Regions from separate parts of the Bacillus altaicus genome, predicted to be linked through region 2. Evidence: predicted binding sites of a transcription regulator. Region 2 holds the regulator's gene; each other region holds the start of a gene.
The links. The regulator CtsR, encoded in region 2, represses protease genes until heat stress. The targets are predictions, from matches to a motif close to ATGGTCAATAAAGGTCAAACA.

Region 1 (7,183 bases), 1.0 Mb from region 2:
CAGCTGCGATTCCAAACGAGCCAGTAGAACAACACTAAAAAGAGTCCGGATTTTATCCGAACTCTTTTTTTACTTTACATGAACGACTAATTCGTTATTTTCAACATCGACCACTACGTGACTATTGTCCGTAATCGTTCCTGCAATTAATTCTCTCGCTAATTTCGTTTCAACTTGACGCTGTACGTATCGTTTTAACGGACGAGCTCCGTACAGCGGATCGAATCCAGCTTCTACAACAAATTCTTTTGCAGATTCCGTCAATTCTAATGATATGTGGCGATCTGCTAAACGCCCTTGTAATTCTTGTACAATCTTATCAACAATACCTTTAATTTCGTTCCTTGTAAGAGGTTTGAATAAAATAATTTCATCGACACGGTTTAAGAATTCTGGTCGGAAATGTCCTCTTAATTGTCCCATTACAAGTTCTCTTGATTCCTCTTTAATAGAACCATCTTCTTCTAGCCCTTCTAATAAGTGAGCAGATCCAATATTTGAAGTCATAATAATAACCGTATTTTTAAAGTCTACTGTACGTCCTTGTGAATCTGTAATGCGTCCATCGTCTAACATTTGTAATAAAATGTTGAATACTTCTGGATGTGCTTTTTCGATTTCATCTAACAAAATAACAGAATATGGTTTACGTCTTACCGCTTCTGTTAATTGTCCGCCTTCTTCATATCCAACATATCCGGGAGGCGCACCAATTAAGCGCGACACTGCGTGTTTCTCCATATACTCAGACATATCGATACGAATCATTTGCTCTTCACTGTCAAATAACGTTTGTGCTAGCGTTTTTGCAAGCTCAGTTTTACCAACACCTGTAGGGCCTAAGAAAATGAATGAACCAATTGGACGATTCGGATCTTTAATGCCAGCGCGCGCACGAAGAACTGCGTCTGATACAAGGCTTACCGCTTCCTCTTGACCGATAACACGCTCTGATAAAATTTGTTCAAGACGTAATAATTTCTCACGTTCACCTTCAACGAGTTTTGCGACAGGAATACCAGTCCACCTTGAAACAATGTCTGCAATTTCTTCTTCACTTACTTCCTCGCGTAATAAACGATTCTCTTGTTTATTATGTGCCCCCATCTCTTCCGCTTCTTTTAACTCTTTTTCGATAGCTGGAATTTTCCCGTGGCGAAGCTCAGCTGCTTTATTTAAATCGTAATTTCCTTCTGCTTCTTCTAACTCACGGCGCAAACGCTCTAAATGTTCACGTAAGTCACGCACTTTATGGATATCTTCTTTTTCCTTCTCCCATTTCGCTCTCATACTACTTGCAACTTCTTTTAAATCCGATAATTCACGTTGCAATGTTTTTAGGCGCTCTTGACTACCTAAGTCCTTTTCTTTCCCAAGAGCAGCTTCTTCAATTTCCAGCTGCATAATGCGGCGCGTTACTTCATCTAATTCTGTTGGCATAGAATCAATTTCTGTTCGAATTGTTGCACAAGCTTCATCAACAAGATCAATTGCTTTATCGGGCAAGAAACGATCTGAAATATATCGATCTGATAAAACAGATGCTGCTACAATCGCGCGGTCATGAATATTTACACCGTGATAAATTTCAAAACGCTCTTTTAAACCACGTAAAATGGAAATTGTATCCTCAACAGTTGGCTCTTCTGCTAATACTTGTTGGAAACGTCTTTCTAACGCTGGATCTTTCTCAATATATTTACGGTATTCATCTAATGTCGTTGCCCCGATACAATGCAGTTCACCACGCGCTAGCATTGGTTTTAACATATTTCCTGCATCCATCGCTCCTTCTGTTTTACCAGCGCCGACAATTGTATGAAGTTCATCAATGAATAATAAAATGCGGCCTTCACTCTTTTTAATTTCATTTAATACAGCTTGCAGGCGCTCTTCAAATTCACCGCGGAATTTTGCTCCGGCCACAAGTGCACTCATATCTAAAGCGAAAATTGTTCTATCTTTTAATCCTTCTGGGACATCTTTTTTCACAATACGCTGTGCTAATCCTTCAACGATTGCTGTTTTACCAACACCTGGTTCCCCGATTAAAACGGGATTATTTTTCGTTTTACGCGAAAGAATACGGATCACGCGGCGAATTTCACTATCTCTACCAATTACAGGATCAATTTTCCCCGCTCTTACTTCCGCCACTAAATCACGGCCGTATTTTTCTAACGCTTCATAAGTTGCTTCTGGATTTTGACTAGTCACTCTTTGATTCCCCCGAACTGTCATTAAAGACTGTAATAAGTTATCTTTCGTAATATGAAATTTTGTGAATACTTGATTTATATCGCCTTTTTCTTCAGAAAAAGCAAGTAATACATGTTCGACTGAAATGTAGTCATCTTGCAATTTCTCCGCTTCTTTTCCCGCTCTTACAAGCAGTTGTTGCAAAGCACCTGTTACATATAATTTCCCTGCCTCTACCCCGCTTCCAGTTACAGAAGTCTTTTTCTTAATTAAACTTTCTACACCTTGTTTTAACGCTTCTATATCGACATTCATTTTTTGAAAAATACGTACTGTTAATCCGTCTTGCTGCTCTAATAACGTAAGCAATAGATGAACAGTATCTACTTCTTGATGATGATGAGATACCGCTAAAGATTGAGCACTCATAATCGCTTCCTGTGTTTTCGTTGTCATTTGATTTAAGTCCATCTTTACAGCCCTCCAAATGTTTGACTTTCTTTGACCTTTGATTTGATTATACGCCAACTGACTTTTTTATACAATAATTTTGCTTATGTAGCTCAAACTTATTATTGGAAAAAGAAAAAAGTAACATTCATTTTCCTAATCAAAAAAGCCGCAATAACGATTGCGGCTTCTGTTACGGTTTTCTTTTATATGTCCACTGACGGTTATGATTTGCGTTCTCCGGAAACCTTTCCCCGGCAGTTAATTTCACCATTTGTGGATCTTTCACCATACTTCCCGTTTCACCAATTTCTACGTAAATGCCATCATTTGGCGCCTTTTGCCCTGAACGAAACCTGCGATTTTGTCCCATTTTCATTCTCCTTCCATGACGTCTTGCCTCATTAGTATATCCATTTTAAAAGAAAGCTTTTCTGTCATGTTTAGGAAACAGTACTACCGTTTATCCATGTACATATATATAATTACACAACCTTAAGCAGGAATTATTGGTATATTTGTTGAAAAAAAAGAAACCAACCTAAGTTTAGGCCAGTTCCAAAGGAGAGTCAAACATATACGAGAAGATTACATGTTCATTATAAGTCGCATCATTCAAACAATGTAACCCTTTTCACAAATTGTACATAATGAAAGAAACATTGTTTGAACTTTCTAAAAAGATATTGACTTTCTCCTGATTTCCAATGAGAAATAGTAGACACCACAGCGCTTCGCGACGTAAGATGAATATATAGTGAAACTTTCATCTACAGTAGTTTCACCCAGTCTAACCTCTTATTTCTGCATATTAAAAACGGAAATACAGATAGAATCAAAAAAAATATTATAAGAGGTGAAATTATGAACAAACAACATTTAATCGCTTTAGACTTAGACGGAACTTTATTAACAGACAACAAAATAATTTCTCCAAGAACGAAAAACACAATTGCAAAAGCAAAAGAACAAGGACATATTGTCGTTATTTCAACAGGGCGTCCATTCCGCGCTAGTTACGATTATTATAAAGAGCTTAGCCTTAACACACCAATCGTAAACTTTAATGGAGCTTACGTGCATCACCCTCTTGATTCAAGTTGGGGAACACATCACTCTCCTCTTGAACTTTCAACAGCACAAGAAATCGTCCGAGCTTGCTTTGATTTCGGCGTGAAAAATGTCTATGCTGAAGTCATCGATGATGTGTATGTCCGTGAAATTGATGAAGATAAAAAACATATTTTTGAATTCGGTTCTCCAAAGATTTTCACAGGAGATTTATTAAATACTTTAAACGACCATCCAACTTGCTTATTAATCGATGCACATGACGAGCACTCTGCTGCAATTCGCCAACATTTAACAGATATGCATGCTGAGGTCATCGACCATAGAAAATGGGGTGCACCTTGGCCAATTATTGAAATTGTAAAAAGCGGATTAAATAAAGCTGTCGGATTACAAAAAATTTCAGGCCATTATAATATTCCTAAAGAGCGAATTATCGCTTTTGGTGATGAGGATAACGACTTTGAAATGATCGAATTTGCTGGTCATGGAATCGCAATGGGTAATGCAATTCCTGAATTAAAATCACTCGCAAATCATACGACATTAACGAATGAAGAAGATGGTATCGCTCTATATTTAGAAGAGGTTCTTGGATTGTAATCTAAAAATTCCCTGCTTATAGTTTCTCCCAAACGCTCATACTATTATTAGACGCAAGAGTCAGCGCGTCAATTGTTTTCAGCTAAATAAAGGGGGTTTTTCGAATGGGTAAAAAGAACAAATCAAAACGTTTTATCCAGCAAGGAGCCGATGCTGTTATGAAGCATGATGCAAGATTCCCGTACAGAGGTACATTAGCTGAGGCAGAAAAAGCGAGAAGTAACTCTTCGTTTGGAGGGGTTTAATGGGAAACTTACTATTCCAACAAGCTAGAGACGCTGTTTCAAGTGCCGTTTCTTGTTCAAGTGGCGCTGAACAACAGGAACTCGTTTATAGAGCAAAAAACTCTTTGCACTCTGCTTATGCAAACTCTTCAACTGCTGAAAAAGTTCAGCTACGTGAAATGCAGGAGCAATTGCAAAACATTACGAATTCGCATTAAAAAAAGAGGACCAGCTTTGGTCCTCTTTAATCTTTTCGAAATAACCCAAACACTCCGACCGTTTGCAGTATATTTGTAAATGCACCTGGGTCCACTTGTTTAATAACCCTCTCTAATTCGTACAACTCGTAACGAGTAATAACAATCATTAACATTTCTTTATTTTCATTTGTATAAGCACCTGTTGCTGGTATAGTTGTAATCCCTCTCACTAAGCGAGAGTGAATCGCTTTTCGCACATCTGCCCCGTTCTTTGTAACAATTAATGCCGTAATCTTCACATGACGGGTATGAATCGCATCAATAATTCTCGTTGATACATACAAAGTAACCAAAGTATATAATGCCTTTTCCCATCCATACACATAGCCAGCAGCGATAATGATAAGTGCATTAAAGAAGAAAAAATACGTGCCGACAGGCTTATCTTTTATCTTTGATAAAATCATGGCAATAATATCTAGACCACCTGTAGAAGCCCCCCACTTTAAAGCAACCCCTACCCCAATCGCTGAAATAATACCACCAAAAATCGCATTCAATATGATATCGTCCGAAACCGCTCTAACTGGGATAATTTCTAAAAACAAAGTCATAAATATAACGCAAAGAAAACTAAAAAATGTAAAGGCCTTCCCAACCTTTTTCCACGCTAAAATAACGACAGGAATATTAAACAAACTAAACAATACCCCCGTAGATATATGAATAGATAAAAAGTCACCTAATATTTGTGACAATAATTGAGACAATCCAGCAAAACCACTCGCATATACTTTCGCTGGTGTTAAAAATAAATTCATTCCAATTGCATTTAATAAACCTGCAATAATTACAACGATTAGCTTCTTAATAAGTTCAGTATAATTCAGCTTCAAATCCATTTCTAATCCACCTCTAGTATTCATGAATGCACCGCTATACATAGTCTTTACGAAAAAGGAAATGATAAACATACAACGTTTAGAAATGGAGTTGATACATATGCCACATACGAGCGATAACGACAAAAAAGCACGCGATAATAATGCAAAGCGCACTCAAAAAAATGAACAAGAGCAAAAAAATATTCAGCAAGGAAAACGTGCATATTCTAAGAAAACCGATCACCTTTGATTACATCGTACATCAACGTTAATGTTGATGTACTTTTTTTACATTTTACAGGGAAAAAACATTAAAAATTCACTTCATGTTCACTTCTATATTCTACAATAGCGATAACATATTCAGATGAGGTGTTAGCATGAAAGGAAAAATCACATTCATTATCACTGCACTAATAAGTATATTAATGCTATCTGCTTGCGGACAAAAAAATGACTCGGCCACAATCGCTACAACAACAAAATCAACCATTACGAAGAGCGATTTCGAAAAACAATTGAAAGATCGATACGGAAAAGACACGCTATACGAAATGGTAGCACAAGATGTTATTACTAAAAAATATAAAGTATCTGATGATGCAGTAGATACAGAAGTAGAAAAAGCAAAAGATCAATATGGAGAACAATTCAAAGCAACACTAGAAAATAATCGTTTAAAAGATGAAGAAGATTTCAAAAATCAAATTAGATTCAAACTTTCATTAAATGAAGCGATTAAACAAAGCGTTACAGAAAAAGATGTGAAAGACCACTATAAACCAGAAATTAAAGCTAGCCATATTTTAGTAAGTGACGAAAATGAAGCGAAAGAAATAAAGAAGAAATTAGATACCGGCACTTCATTTGAAGAATTAGCAAAACAAGAATCTCAAGATATATTATCAAAAGATAATGGCGGAGACCTCGGATACTTCGGAGCAGGCAAAATGACACCTGAATTTGAAAAAGCTGCCTACAAATTAAAGGTTGGACAAATTAGCAATCCCGTTAAATCACCAAACGGCTATCACATTATTAAACTAACTGATAAAAAAGATTTAAAACCTTACGATGAAGTGAAAAACTCTATACGTAAAGACTTAGAAGCAGAACGTATTGCTGACCCTTCCTTCGGTCAAAAATTATTACAAGATGAATTAAAGAAGGCGAATATTAAAATAAACGATAATGATTTGAAAGATACATTTTCTCATCTTTTTGGGAAAGGGAACTAAAATAAAGCACGATCTTATTTTTTTAAATAAGGTCGTGCTTTTTATTCTTTCATTAATACTTTCAGCTTTTTCTTCAGACTTTTATAATGCCAATTGATGTGATCTAGTTCTATCTCTACTTCAATTAATATATCTATTAAGTCGTCTTTATTTTGCTGAAAGTTCACCATACTCTCAAGCAACTTTTCAAACCTTTGACTACTCTCATATATATCATTTAAATCCGTCGCTAATATTTCACGTTCTTTTTCGGAGGATAATACGGAACGACGGTTTATTAATTGTTCCAGTTCATTATCTTGCACTTCCGTACC
Region 2 (7,183 bases):
GGAGACTTGAGTGCAGAAGAGGAAAGTGGAATTCCATGTGTAGCGGTGAAATGCGTAGAGATATGGAGGAACACCAGTGGCGAAGGCGACTTTCTGGTCTGTAACTGACACTGAGGCGCGAAAGCGTGGGGAGCAAACAGGATTAGATACCCTGGTAGTCCACGCCGTAAACGATGAGTGCTAAGTGTTAGAGGGTTTCCGCCCTTTAGTGCTGAAGTTAACGCATTAAGCACTCCGCCTGGGGAGTACGGCCGCAAGGCTGAAACTCAAAGGAATTGACGGGGGCCCGCACAAGCGGTGGAGCATGTGGTTTAATTCGAAGCAACGCGAAGAACCTTACCAGGTCTTGACATCCTCTGAAAACTCTAGAGATAGAGCTTCTCCTTCGGGAGCAGAGTGACAGGTGGTGCATGGTTGTCGTCAGCTCGTGTCGTGAGATGTTGGGTTAAGTCCCGCAACGAGCGCAACCCTTCGATCTTCAGTTGCCATCATTAAGTTGGGCACTCTAAGGTGACTGCCGGTGACAAACCGGAGGAAGGTGGGGATGACGTCAAATCATCATGCCCCTTATGACCTGGGCTACACACGTGCTACAATGGACGGTACAAAGAGCTGCAAGACCGCGAGGTGGAGCTAATCTCATAAAACCGTTCTCAGTTCGGATTGTAGGCTGCAACTCGCCTACATGAAGCTGGAATCGCTAGTAATCGCGGATCAGCATGCCGCGGTGAATACGTTCCCGGGCCTTGTACACACCGCCCGTCACACCACGAGAGTTTGTAACACCCGAAGTCGGTGGGGTAACCTTTATGGAGCCAGCCGCCTAAGGTGGGACAGATGATTGGGGTGAAGTCGTAACAAGGTAGCCGTATCGGAAGGTGCGGCTGGATCACCTCCTTTCTATGGAGAATTGATGAACGCAGTTCATCAATAAACGTTGACTTGTTTTGTTTCGTTCAGTTTTGAGAGAACTATCTCTCAAGTTTAAATGTATGTTCTTTGAAAACTAGATAACAGTGTAGCTCATATTTTTTTAATTTTAGTTTGGTTAAGTTAGAAAGGGCGCACGGTGGATGCCTTGACACTAGGAGTCGATGAAGGACGGGACTAACGCCGATATGCTTCGGGGAGCTGTAAGTAAGCTTTTATCCGAAGATTTCCGAATGGGGAAACCCACTATACGTAATGGTATGGTATCCTTACCTGAATACATAGGGTAAGGAAGACAGACCCAGGGAACTGAAACATCTAAGTACCTGGAGGAAGAGAAAGCAAATGCGATTTCCTGAGTAGCGGCGAGCGAAACGGAATCTAGCCCAAACCAAGAGGCTTGCCTCTTGGGGTTGTAGGACATTCTATACGGAGTTACAAAGGAACGAGGTAGACGAAGCGACCTGGAAAGGTCCGTCACAGAGGGTAACAACCCCGTAGTCGAAACTTCGTTCTCTCTTGAATGTATCCTGAGTACGGCGGAACACGTGAAATTCCGTCGGAATCTGGGAGGACCATCTCCCAAGGCTAAATACTCCCTAGTGATCGATAGTGAACCAGTACCGTGAGGGAAAGGTGAAAAGCACCCCGGAAGGGGAGTGAAAGAGATCCTGAAACCGTGTGCCTACAAATAGTCAGAGCCCGTTAATGGGTGATGGCGTGCCTTTTGTAGAATGAACCGGCGAGTTACGATCCCGTGCGAGGTTAAGCTGAAGAGGCGGAGCCGCAGCGAAAGCGAGTCTGAATAGGGCGTTTAGTACGTGGTCGTAGACCCGAAACCAGGTGATCTACCCATGTCCAGGGTGAAGTTCAGGTAACACTGAATGGAGGCCCGAACCCACGCACGTTGAAAAGTGCGGGGATGAGGTGTGGGTAGCGGAGAAATTCCAATCGAACCTGGAGATAGCTGGTTCTCCCCGAAATAGCTTTAGGGCTAGCCTTAAGTGTAAGAGTCTTGGAGGTAGAGCACTGATTGAACTAGGGGTCCTCATCGGATTACCGAATTCAGTCAAACTCCGAATGCCAATGACTTATCCTTAGGAGTCAGACTGCGAGTGATAAGATCCGTAGTCAAGAGGGAAACAGCCCAGATTGCCAGCTAAGGTCCCAAAGTGTGTATTAAGTGGAAAAGGATGTGGAGTTGCTTAGACAACTAGGATGTTGGCTCAGAAGCAGCCACCATTTAAAGAGTGCGTAATAGCTCACTAGTCGAGTGACTCTGCGCCGAAAATGTACCGGGGCTAAATACACCACCGAAGCTGCGAATTGATACCAATGGTATCAGTGGTAGGGGAGCGTTCTAAGTGCAGTGAAGTCAGACCGGAAGGACTGGTGGAGCGCTTAGAAGTGAGAATGCCGGTATGAGTAGCGAAAGACGGGTGAGAATCCCGTCCACCGAATGCCTAAGGTTTCCTGAGGAAGGCTCGTCCGCTCAGGGTTAGTCAGGACCTAAGCCGAGGCCGACAGGCGTAGGCGATGGACAACAGGTTGATATTCCTGTACCACCTCTTTATCGTTTGAGCAATGGAGGGACGCAGAAGGATAGAAGAAGCGTGCGATTGGTTGTGCACGTCCAAGCAGTTAGGCTGATAAGTAGGCAAATCCGCTTATCGTGAAGGCTGAGCTGTGATGGGGAAGCTCCTTATGGAGCGAAGTCTTTGATTCCCCGCTGCCAAGAAAAGCTTCTAGCGAGATAAAAGGTGCCTGTACCGCAAACCGACACAGGTAGGCGAGGAGAGAATCCTAAGGTGTGCGAGAGAACTCTGGTTAAGGAACTCGGCAAAATGACCCCGTAACTTCGGGAGAAGGGGTGCTTTCTTAACGGAAAGCCGCAGTGAATAGGCCCAAGCGACTGTTTAGCAAAAACACAGGTCTCTGCGAAGCCGTAAGGCGAAGTATAGGGGCTGACACCTGCCCGGTGCTGGAAGGTTAAGGAGAGGGGTTAGCGTAAGCGAAGCTCTGAACTGAAGCCCCAGTAAACGGCGGCCGTAACTATAACGGTCCTAAGGTAGCGAAATTCCTTGTCGGGTAAGTTCCGACCCGCACGAAAGGTGTAACGATTTGGGCACTGTCTCAACCAGAGACTCGGTGAAATTATAGTACCTGTGAAGATGCAGGTTACCCGCGACAGGACGGAAAGACCCCGTGGAGCTTTACTGTAGCCTGATATTGAATTTTGGTACAGTTTGTACAGGATAGGCGGGAGCCATTGAAACCGGAGCGCTAGCTTCGGTGGAGGCGCTGGTGGGATACCGCCCTGACTGTATTGAAATTCTAACCTACGGGTCTTATCGACCCGGGAGACAGTGTCAGGTGGGCAGTTTGACTGGGGCGGTCGCCTCCTAAAGTGTAACGGAGGCGCCCAAAGGTTCCCTCAGAATGGTTGGAAATCATTCGTAGAGTGCAAAGGCATAAGGGAGCTTGACTGCGAGACCTACAAGTCGAGCAGGGACGAAAGTCGGGCTTAGTGATTCGGTGGTTCCGCATGGAAGGGCCATCGCTCAACGGATAAAAGCTACCCCGGGGATAACAGGCTTATCTCCCCCAAGAGTCCACATCGACGGGGAGGTTTGGCACCTCGATGTCGGCTCATCGCATCCTGGGGCTGTAGTCGGTCCCAAGGGTTGGGCTGTTCGCCCATTAAAGCGGTACGCGAGCTGGGTTCAGAACGTCGTGAGACAGTTCGGTCCCTATCCGTCGTGGGCGCAGGAAATTTGAGAGGAGCTGTCCTTAGTACGAGAGGACCGGGATGGACGCACCGCTGGTGTACCAGTTGTTCTGCCAAGGGCATAGCTGGGTAGCTATGTGCGGAAGGGATAAGTGCTGAAAGCATCTAAGCATGAAGCCCCCCTCAAGATGAGATTTCCCATAGCGTAAGCTAGTAAGATCCCTGAAAGATGATCAGGTTGATAGGTTCGAGGTGGAAGCATGGTGACATGTGGAGCTGACGAATACTAATAGATCGAGGACTTAACCATATAATATGAAGCAAATGTTATCTAGTTTTGAAGGAATATACCTTCAATAGTTTGGTGATGATGGCAGAGAGGTCACACCCGTTCCCATACCGAACACGGAAGTTAAGCTCTCTAGCGCCGATGGTAGTTGGGACCTTGTCCCTGTGAGAGTAGGACGTCGCCAAGCAACTAAAACACGAGTCATTTGACTCGTGTTTTTTCGTGTTTCTTTTATAATTCATAGTAATTTAAAAAATCATTTACTTAAAGAATCGTCCTTTTGATTAAAGACAGGGAAATGTGGCTAGGATAGTGAATAAGCAAAAGAGTTGCAAATTTTTTTAATACGTATATAATTAAAGTCAAAGATAGTCAAAGTCAATAAAGGTGGCGGATAAATGAGAAATATATCTGATATCATTGAGAAATATCTAAAGCAAGTTATTGACTTAAGCAATAATAATGCGATTGAAATCAAGAGGAATGAGGTCGCTGATCGATTCGATTGTGTGCCGTCTCAAATCAACTATGTAATCAATACCCGTTTTACGTTAGAAAGAGGATTCGTAGTAGAAAGTAAACGAGGTGGAGGAGGTTACATTCGCATTATAAAAGTCAAACTGCATGATGATATAGACATTATTGATCAAATGCTTCATATGATTGATCATAGCGTTGCACAAGGAAATGCAGAAAGCATGATTATACGTTTAATAGAAGAGGGTATTATAACAAATCGTGAAGCTAAACTTATGTTAAGCGTACTAGATCGTTCTGTATTATTAATGGATGTTCCTTCTCGAGATGAACTTAGGGCTCGAATATTATGCGCAATGTTAAGAACACTGAAATATAAATAAATATAACTTTTGTTAAGAATGATAACTAAGATAATGCAGTTTAATATTGTAGGAATTTTGAAAGATGACATGTGCTTTTACTAAATGGATTAAGGAAAGAGAACAATCTAGTAATGTATGAAAAGTATCATGAGATAGATCGTTCCTGTTGTAAAGGTGGGGGATAGCGATGACTTGTCAAAACTGTAATATAAGACCAGCAACTTTACATTATACAAAAGTAATCAACGAAAAAAAGGCGGAAGTTCATCTTTGCGAGCAATGTGCAGAACAAAGTGGCTATACGTCTTTCTTTCAATCACCGCAGTCTAATTTTTCATTCCATGACCTATTAGCCGGATTATTGCATGGTGAACCAGCAATGTTTGAAGAAGGGCAAGATGCATTTTCAAATACAAATATATCAAGATGTCCAAATTGTAAGATGACATATGAACAATTTACAAAAGTGGGACGCTTTGGATGTGCTTCTTGTTACGATACATTTAAGGGGCATTTAAAACCATTGTTAAAACGTCTTCACGGTGGGCATACAGATCATTGTGGAAAAATTCCTGAACGTATAGAAGGAAATATCTACTTAAAGAAAGAATTAGATGAACTAAAACTCAATCTGAAACAATATGTACAGAAAGAGGAATTTGAGAAAGCGGCTGAAGTACGAGATAAAATTCGATGTCTTGTAAATCAGCTTAGTGAGCATAGAGAGGGGGAATAGTTCTATGTCACTGGACAGAATCATGAATGAAGCGATTAGTCCATGGATGAAGGGGGATGGCCCTGATTCTGATATTGTTTTAAGTAGTCGAATTCGTTTGGCTCGTAATTTTAAAAAATATCAATTCTCTACTATGCAAAACGAGGAAGAAGCTAAACAGATTCATGAGTTATTTAAGAAGAAGTTTATAAATAAACCTGTAGAACCTTTTGGGGAGTTTGAACTATTAAAAATGAATGAATTAAATCCTCTCCAAAGGAGAGTTTTAGTTGAGAAGCATTTAATTAGTCCGAATCTTGCAGGAACAGAATACGGAGCATGCCTACTATCAGAAAGTGAACATATAAGTATCATGCTTAATGAAGAGGATCATGTTAGGATTCAGTGCCTATTTTCAGGTTTACAGTTATCAGAGGCGCTTCAAAGTGCCAATCAAATAGATAACTGGATCGAGGAACAGGTTGAATATGCTTTTGATGAATCGCTTGGATATATTACGAGTTGCCCCACTAACGTCGGTACAGGATTAAGGGCTTCGGTAATGATTCATTTGCCGGGACTGGTTTTAACGAAAAGAATTAACCGTATTATACAAGTAATTCAAAAATTAGGGTTAGTAGTAAGAGGAATATACGGTGAAGGTAGCGAAGCGTTAGGTAATATATTTCAAGTGTCAAATCAAATGACACTAGGGAAATCAGAAGAAGATATTATTGCAGATTTAAAGAGTGTCATTCAACAAATCATCCATCAAGAAAAAATGGCTAGAGAATTAATTGTACAAAATTCAAGTATTGAGCTTGAAGATAAAGTATATCGTTCTTACGGAATACTAGCTAACAGTCGTTTAATTCAATCTGCAGAAGCAGCCACTTGCTTATCAGATGTACGACTTGGTATTGACTTAGGATATATACAAGGTATATCGAGAAATATTTTAACTGAGTTAATGGTTCTTACTCAGCCAGGCATTTTGCAACAATATGCAGGAGGACCTCTAGGACCAGAAGAAAGAGATTATCGAAGAGCAACCTTAATCCGTGAGCGATTACGAATTGAACAAAATTAAGCGCAAGTAGGAGGCGATTTCTATGATGTTTGGAAGATTTACAGAACGAGCACAGAAAGTATTAGCTTTATCTCAAGAGGAAGCAATTCGCATTGGGCATAATAATATTGGAACAGAACATATTTTACTTGGGCTTGTACGCGAAGGTGAAGGAATTGCAGCAAAAGCGTTAATTGCTCTTGGATTAAGTCCAGAGAAAGTTCAAAAAGAGGTAGAAGCATTAATTGGACGTGGAACGGAAGCTTCTCAAACAGTACATTACACACCTCGTGCTAAAAAAGTTATTGAGTTGTCTATGGACGAAGCTCGTAAATTGGGCCATTCCTACGTTGGAACAGAACATATTTTACTTGGTTTAATCCGTGAAGGTGAAGGTGTAGCAGCACGTGTTTTAAATAATTTAGGTGTAAGCCTAAACAAAGCAAGACAACAAGTGTTACAACTCCTTGGAAGTAATGAAGCTAGTTCAGGTCACCAAGGTGGTTCATCAACAAATGCGAATACACCTACACTTGACAGTCTAGCACGTGATTTAACAGTTGTTGCACGTGAAAATCGTTTAGATCCTGTTATTGGACGTGGTAAAGAA
Region 3 (7,183 bases), 460 kb from region 2:
GGCCGGATTTGTTGTAAGTAGTAAAGGAATTAGTTATTTGTTAGATCGTTATAAAAGTATGACATTTGCGGCAATTATTGGGCTCGTTATCGGGTCGATTGTCATTGTGTTCCCTGGCATTCCGACTGGTGGTATTTCAATTGTAAGTTCAATTATTACTTTTATTTTAGGATTTGCGGTTGTTACTTATTTCGGTAAGAAATAAGTGTTTTAATCCCCTTAACGATTTTTATCGTTAAGGGGATTTTTATTTACTGTTCATGGGAAGTAAGGTATTTTGATTGCTTGTTATAGAAAGATTTTTTACAATTGCTTAGCGAAAGGGGACTGGCACCTTCGTTGTAGCAAACTGTTTTTGATAGTATAATGAAATGAGTATGCGGTGAGAAATTTTGCTGCAAGTAGCTGAGGTGAAGAAACATGCAAAGAGTGACAAACTGTGTGTTAATTAGAGATAATGAAGTACTCTTACTCCAAAAACCTCGCCGGAATTGGTGGGTTGCACCGGGCGGGAAAATGGAACGTGGTGAGACGGTAAGAGATTCCGTTGTTCGCGAGTATCGTGAAGAAACAGGTATTTATTTAAAGAACCCAGCGTTAAAAGGGGTCTTCACCTTTGTCATCCAAGAGGGTGATAAAGTTGTTTCTGAATGGATGATGTTCTCCTTTTTAGCAACAGATTTTGCAGGAGAAAACAAATTAGAGAGCGAAGAAGGCATCATTGGTTGGCATACATTTGATAAAATTGATGATTTAGCAATGGCACCAGGAGATTATCACATTATTGATTATTTAATTAAAGGGAATGGTATAATCTACGGTACATTTGTATATACCCCAGATTTTGAGTTGCTTTCATATCGATTAGATCCGAGTTAAACCTGCAAGGAGAGGATACGATGACAGAGAATAATGATATAAAAATGGTAATTATTACAGGGATGTCTGGAGCTGGAAAAACGGTAGCGTTACAAAGTTTTGAAGATTTAGGCTATTTTTGTGTAGATAATTTACCACCGATGTTATTGCCGAAGTTTATTGAACTTATGGCAGATTCAAAAGGTAAAATGAATAAAGTAGCACTCGGTATTGATTTACGTGGCCGAGAGTTTTTTGAATATTTATGGGGAGCACTTGATGATTTATCAGAACGTACATGGATTATTCCTCATATTTTATTTTTAGATGCGAAAGATGGCACACTTGTAACTCGTTATAAAGAAACGAGACGTTCGCATCCACTTGCGCCAACTGGCTTGCCGTTAAAGGGAATTGAAGCTGAGCGTGGTCTATTAACTGATATGAAGGCGCGCGCGAATATTGTGCTTGATACATCTGAGTTGAAACCGAAAGAATTACGAGAGAAAATTGTTCACTTATTCTCAACAGAAACTGAGCAAGCATTTCGTGTAAATGTTATGTCATTTGGATTTAAGTACGGAATTCCAATTGATGCTGATTTAGTATTTGATGTTCGTTTTTTACCAAATCCATATTATATTCCACATATGAAGCCATTAACAGGACTGGATGAAGAAGTTTCGTCGTATGTGTTGAAATTTAATGAAACACATAAGTTTTTAGAGAAATTGACGGATCTTATCACTTTCATGCTGCCTCATTATAAAAGAGAAGGCAAGAGTCAACTTGTAATTGCGATTGGATGTACAGGTGGGCAACATCGTTCTGTTACGCTTACAGAGTACCTTGGGAAACATTTGAAACCAGAGTATAGCGTTCATGTATCTCATCGTGATGTGGAGAAGAGAAAGGGCCATTAAGGGATGAAAAAAGAGAGAAAACCTAAAATTGTTATCATGGGAGGTGGAACTGGACTTTCTGTTTTATTAAGAGGTTTAAAACAATATCCGGTTGATATTACAGCAGTTGTAACAGTAGCCGACGATGGAGGCAGTTCAGGTAGACTACGTGATGAGCTAGCAATTCCACCTCCAGGTGATATTCGTAACGTACTTGTTGCCTTATCGGATGTAGAACCATTAGTGGAAGCTTTATTTCAGCACCGTTTTACAACTGGAGACGGACTGAAAGGGCATGCGTTAGGAAATTTACTATTGGCAGGTATGACTTCGATTACAGGAGACTTTTACCACGCGATTACGGAAACGAGTAAAGTATTAAATGTCAGAGGACGTGTATTACCAGCAGCGAATCAAAGTGCGGTACTTCATGCAGAATTAGAAGATGGAGAAATTGTAACAGGTGAATCAAAGATTCCTTATTTCGGGAAGAAGATTAATCGTGTATTTTTAACTCCAGAAGATGTAGAACCGTTATGTGAAACGTTGACGGAAATTAAACGAGCTGATTTGCTTGTTTTCGGTCCAGGAAGTCTGTACACAAGTATATTACCGAATTTAGTTGTTAACAAAATTGGAGACGCTGTTCTTGCTGCAAAAGCGAAGAAGGTATATGTATGTAATGTTATGACGCAAGCGGGCGAAACGAAGGGTTATACTGCGTTTGATCATGTGCAGGCGTTACATGATCATTTAGGTAAACCATTTATCGACACTGCGATTGTAAATAATCGTGATATTCCTCGTGAATTACGTACGCTATATGAGGAAGAAATGTCGGAACCAGTTGCAATGGATACAGATCGTTTTGCTGAACATAATATCGAAATCATTCAAGAGCGATTAGCGAAATATGATGAGCGTGTTGTAAGACATGATACATTAAAGTTAGCTTCTATTTTATATTCATTGTTATAAATATGCGTTGCCTCGTTTGAGGTAACGCTCCTCATTCATATAGGACAAGATTTTTGTTCCAAAGTAATAGTATAAGGAGGTGTTGACTGTGTCATTTGCATCAGAAACAAAGAAAGAGTTGACCAACCTTGAAATGAAGGAATGCTGTGAGAAATCAGAATTATCGGCGTTGCTTCGAATGAACGGATCGCTTTCTTTTTCAAACCGTCGCCTATCTATCGATATTCAAACGGAAAATGCAGCAATTGCAAGAAGGATTTATACGCTCTTGAAAAAAGGATATGATGTGACGGTAGAATTACTTGTTCGTAAAAAAATGCGATTGAAGAAAAATAATGTATATATCGTGCGGCTTGTTGAGAAGTCTCGCGAAATATTAGCAGATCTTCACATTGTTCGAGATGACTTTTCGTTTATTCGAAATATATCGCAGGAATTAATCGAGAAGAAATGTTGTAAACGATCGTATTTACGCGGTGCATTTTTAGCAGGTGGTTCGGTAAATAACCCAGAAACATCATCTTATCATTTAGAGATCTTTTCGTTATATAAGGAACATAATGATTCTATATGTGAACTGATGAACGGATTTGATTTAAATAGTAAGACGTTGGAAAGAAGAAAAGGGTACATTACGTATTTGAAAGAAGCTGAGAAAATTACAGAGTTTTTAAATATTATAGGTGCCCATAATGCACTTTTAAGATTTGAAGATATTCGAATTGTTCGCGATATGCGTAATTCGGTAAATCGTTTAGTTAACTGCGAAACAGCTAATTTAAATAAAACAATTGGTGCAGCGCTAAGGCAAATTGAGAACATCCGCTATATTGATGAGACCGTTGGGCTTGATATTTTGCCAGATAAATTAAGAGAAATTGCACAGTTACGAAGAGATTATCAAGATGTAACATTGAAAGAGTTAGGTGAGATGGTATCCGGGGGGAAAATTAGTAAATCGGGTATTAATCATCGTTTGCGTAAAATCGATGGAATTGCAGAGAAATTACGCGCGGGGGAAACGGTAGCAAAAAAATAAGAGGTTAAAGGGGAAATGGAGCTGTGGTTCAAAAAGTGGTTAAAGTTGCATTAAAAAACGGTTTACAAGCACGTCCGGCTGCGTTGTTTGTACAAGAGGCAAATCGCTTTCATTCTGATATTTTCATTGAGAAAGATGGAAAGACAGTTAATGCAAAGAGCATAATGGGGATTATGAGCTTAGCGATCGGAACTGGTAGCATGATTACAATCACAACAGAAGGTTCAGATGCAGAAGAGGCTTTGGAAGCATTAGCTGCATATGTACAATAAAGGCTATCGCGAATGTGCGATAGCTTTTTTTATTCTGTTGTTTGTGAGCAGCTTGGCTGGTGTGGGGTAACGAATGATCGGTGGGGTATGTAGCTAGTTCGCGCTTGTCGGTAAGTCGATATGTTGTGTCGAAACGTCGATATATTAAAATAATCGCCGATAAAATTTGAGTTACGGTCGATATATTTGAAAAATCGTCGATATATTCAGGTGGATACCGGATGGGGTATGCGGAGGGAGAATACATGATAATAAAAAAGCGCCCTGTAATAGGGCGCCTTCGCTTTTAGTTATATCCAGCTCCGGCGGCTAGAATGATCGGTGGCTTCGCTTCTTCCGTCGAGGTAAAAAGCAACTCTTTGTCAGAAGCTCCATCCCCCTCTCATTCTGAATGAGCCGCTTCTGCTTTTAATTATATCCAGCTCCAGTGGCTAGAATCTCCGGTCGTTTCGCCCCTTCATTCGAGGCAAAAAGCGCCTCGGAATCAGGGGCTTAGGCGCCCTGCGATTCTGAACGAGCCGCTTCCGCTTTTAATTTATTAACGACTTGTAAAGATCTTATCAATTAAGCCGTATTCTAGAGCTCTTTCTGCTGTCATGAAGTTGTCGCGGTCTGTGTCGCGTTGTAGAACTTCAAGTGGTTGACCTGTGCGGTCAGCAAGAATTTGGTTTAATTTTTCACGTAAGAATAGGATGCGTTTTGCAGCGATTTCGATTTCAGTCGCTTGACCTTGTGCACCGCCAAGTGGTTGGTGAATCATTACTTCACTGTTAGGAAGAGCGAAACGTTTTCCTTTTTCACCTGCTGCAAGTAAGAATGCACCCATAGATGCAGCCATACCGATACAGATTGTTGATACTTGTGGTTTAATAAACTGCATTGTATCGTAAATTGCCATACCAGCTGTGATAGAACCACCAGGGCTGTTGATATAGATGTGAATATCTTTTTCTGGATCTTGAGATTCCAAGAATAAAAGCTGGGAAACGATTGAGTTTGCTACGTTGTCATCAATTGCGCTACCAAGCATAATGATGCGGTCCTTTAATAGTCGAGAGTAAATATCGTAAGCGCGTTCTCCACGATTTGTTTGTTCAATTACTGTAGGAATTAAATTCATCTGTTATTTCCTCCTTTGAAAGCTTTATTAGTTTATAATACAATTATGGTCAATAAAGGTCAAACGAAACCACTTTAAATCAAAAAAATATGTAGTTGTATCATGATTTATTCGCTATGTTTTTAAAATTCCCTGCTTATGTATCTTCAACATCATAACCGAATTACATAAATTTAAACGTGATTAAAGGTGTAGAAAGGGCAAAAGAACGCCTTTTTACTGAAGCGTTCTTTCGGTATTTATTCTTTTAAAAGATAGGTTACTTTATTTAAAATTGTTTCGACTTGTTTCGCGTTTTTACTATACATTTCACTTGCTGATTTCGATTTTGTTTCTAAAGAAAATAGTTCAAGATCAGCATGGCATTTTTTTAAAGATGCCAATAGTAAAGGTTTGTTTTGAGGAGAAGGCATTTGGAGTTTATCATTATAAATGTCGATAGTAAGTTGTCCGTATGAATCAACTTGACCGAGAAACACATTTTCAATGACAACGCCGAGTTTTTCTAATTCAGAATGTAACCAAGCGCGGTTGTGCCCGCTTGCAGAAAGAGGTTCATCTAGTACATTTCCATCCATAATAACAGTTTGTGGTTCCTTCTCGTTCGGTACTTTTAAACCGATGTCTTTTGCTGTAAGTGGCTGAGAATCTTTCTTTAATAATACATTTAATTCTCCGCTCGGTTCTAAGACAGCGAATTCGACTTCAGCTATACTGAATGCACCATTTCCTCTAAGAAGTTCAAGTAACTCATCACTTGTATATTTTTCTTTCTTTAAATTATCCTCAAGTACTTTGCCATCCTTTATTAAAACTGTAGACTTTCCTTCAAAGAAATCTCTCGCGGCTTTATTTTTTAAGGAAAGAATTCCTACGAAAAAAGGTACCGAAGCGAAAATAAGTATAGCAAATACACCATGGAAAAACTTTTGATCTAGCCCTGTAGATACTTGGGCAGCAATGTCACCAATCGTCATTCCAGCTATGTATTCGAAAAAGGAAAGTTGGGAGATTTGTCTTTTTCCAAGCCATTTTGTAATAGCGAATAAAAGAATTAATATGAATACAGAACGGAGAATGACAAGTGACCATTCGGGTAGATGAGACATAGTAATTTCCTCCAGTCTGCTTAAAACCCTTTATATTGAGGTTCTTCACGTTCTAATAATGAAACTCTATCCTTTAAATCAGCGATGACGCTGTCCATTTCTAACATGCATTCGTGAAAGACGCGTTTTGTTTCTTCGTCTTCTGAATTTAGCGAAAGGGAACTTAAGCTTGCTTGAGCCCCCCTTAAACTAGCGAGGCATGTTTTTACACTAGCGATAACAGTCATGAAAACACCTCTTATCCTTTCGGTTTAAATAGCAATGCTCCGATGAATCCAAAAATGATAGCAGCAGAAATACCAGCGCTTGTTACTTTAAACATACCGGTAATAACGCCGACAATTCCATGTTTTGCAGCTTCTTCCATAGCGCCGTGAACGAGGGCGTTACCGAAACTTGTAATTGGTACAGTTGCTCCTGCACCCGCAAAATCAATTAATGGTTCATATAGATTGAATCCATCTAATATAGCCCCAACAACAACGAGTGTTGCCATTGTATGGGCAGGAGTAAGTTTACCCACATCAAACATAAGTTGACCAATTACACATATAAGGCCACCAATAACAAAAGCCCAGAAAAAAATCATTGTGTTGCACCTCCAAATTCGATCGATACAGCATGAGCGATACATGGAATTGTTTCTTCTTGTTGGAATGTAAGTGGAGATAGTAAAGCACCTGTTGCAACAACTAGCATCTTTTTGAATTCTCCCTTTTTCATTCTATTTAATAAATGTCCGTACACGACTGTTGCAGAACACCCAGGACCACTTCCGCCAGCTATGACAGGTTGACCTTCTCTATAAATGATGATTCCGCAATCTTGGAATTGTTCGCTCTTTACTTTTGTACCGTGTTTATGTAGTAGGTCGTAAGCGATTTCGCGTCCTACATGTCCAAGGT

Region 1: the regulator CtsR is predicted to act here: its motif matches at 2,688-2,708, upstream of clpB (ATP-dependent chaperone ClpB).
Region 3: the regulator CtsR is predicted to act here: its motif matches at 5,215-5,235, upstream of clpP (ATP-dependent Clp endopeptidase proteolytic subunit ClpP).

The regions. Positions count from the first base shown of each region.
Region 1 is NZ_CM143394.1:4,279,456-4,286,638, forward strand. Features, by position in the region: gene ACE38F_RS22145 (YjzD family protein) at 1-38, shown strand, start outside; gene clpB (ATP-dependent chaperone ClpB) at 70-2,670, opposite strand; gene ACE38F_RS22155 (YjzC family protein) at 2,843-3,022, opposite strand; gene ACE38F_RS22160 (Cof-type HAD-IIB family hydrolase) at 3,514-4,323, shown strand; gene ACE38F_RS22165 (hypothetical protein) at 4,428-4,568, shown strand; gene ACE38F_RS22170 (DUF3813 domain-containing protein) at 4,568-4,765, shown strand; gene ACE38F_RS22175 (YitT family protein) at 4,792-5,649, opposite strand; gene ACE38F_RS22180 (DUF3941 domain-containing protein) at 5,750-5,881, shown strand; gene prsA (peptidylprolyl isomerase PrsA) at 6,012-6,869, shown strand; gene ACE38F_RS22190 (hypothetical protein) at 6,911-7,174, opposite strand.
Region 2 is NZ_CM143394.1:205,960-213,142, reverse strand. Features, by position in the region: rRNA gene ACE38F_RS01150 (16S ribosomal RNA) at 1-900, shown strand, start outside; rRNA gene ACE38F_RS01145 (23S ribosomal RNA) at 1,047-3,968, shown strand; rRNA gene rrf (5S ribosomal RNA) at 4,019-4,134, shown strand; gene ctsR (transcriptional regulator CtsR) at 4,346-4,807, shown strand; gene ACE38F_RS01130 (UvrB/UvrC motif-containing protein) at 4,977-5,525, shown strand; gene ACE38F_RS01125 (protein arginine kinase) at 5,530-6,594, shown strand; gene clpC (ATP-dependent protease ATP-binding subunit ClpC) at 6,617-7,183, shown strand, end outside.
Region 3 is NZ_CM143394.1:662,631-669,813, forward strand. Features, by position in the region: gene ACE38F_RS03290 (DUF368 domain-containing protein) at 1-205, shown strand, start outside; gene ACE38F_RS03295 (NUDIX hydrolase) at 421-879, shown strand; gene rapZ (RNase adapter RapZ) at 900-1,781, shown strand; gene ACE38F_RS03305 (gluconeogenesis factor YvcK family protein) at 1,785-2,738, shown strand; gene whiA (DNA-binding protein WhiA) at 2,827-3,777, shown strand; gene ACE38F_RS03315 (HPr family phosphocarrier protein) at 3,801-4,049, shown strand; gene clpP (ATP-dependent Clp endopeptidase proteolytic subunit ClpP) at 4,588-5,169, opposite strand; gene ACE38F_RS03325 (DUF421 domain-containing protein) at 5,409-6,278, opposite strand; gene ACE38F_RS03330 (DUF1657 domain-containing protein) at 6,299-6,505, opposite strand; gene spoVAE (stage V sporulation protein AE) at 6,517-6,867, opposite strand; gene spoVAD (stage V sporulation protein AD) at 6,864-7,183, opposite strand, start outside.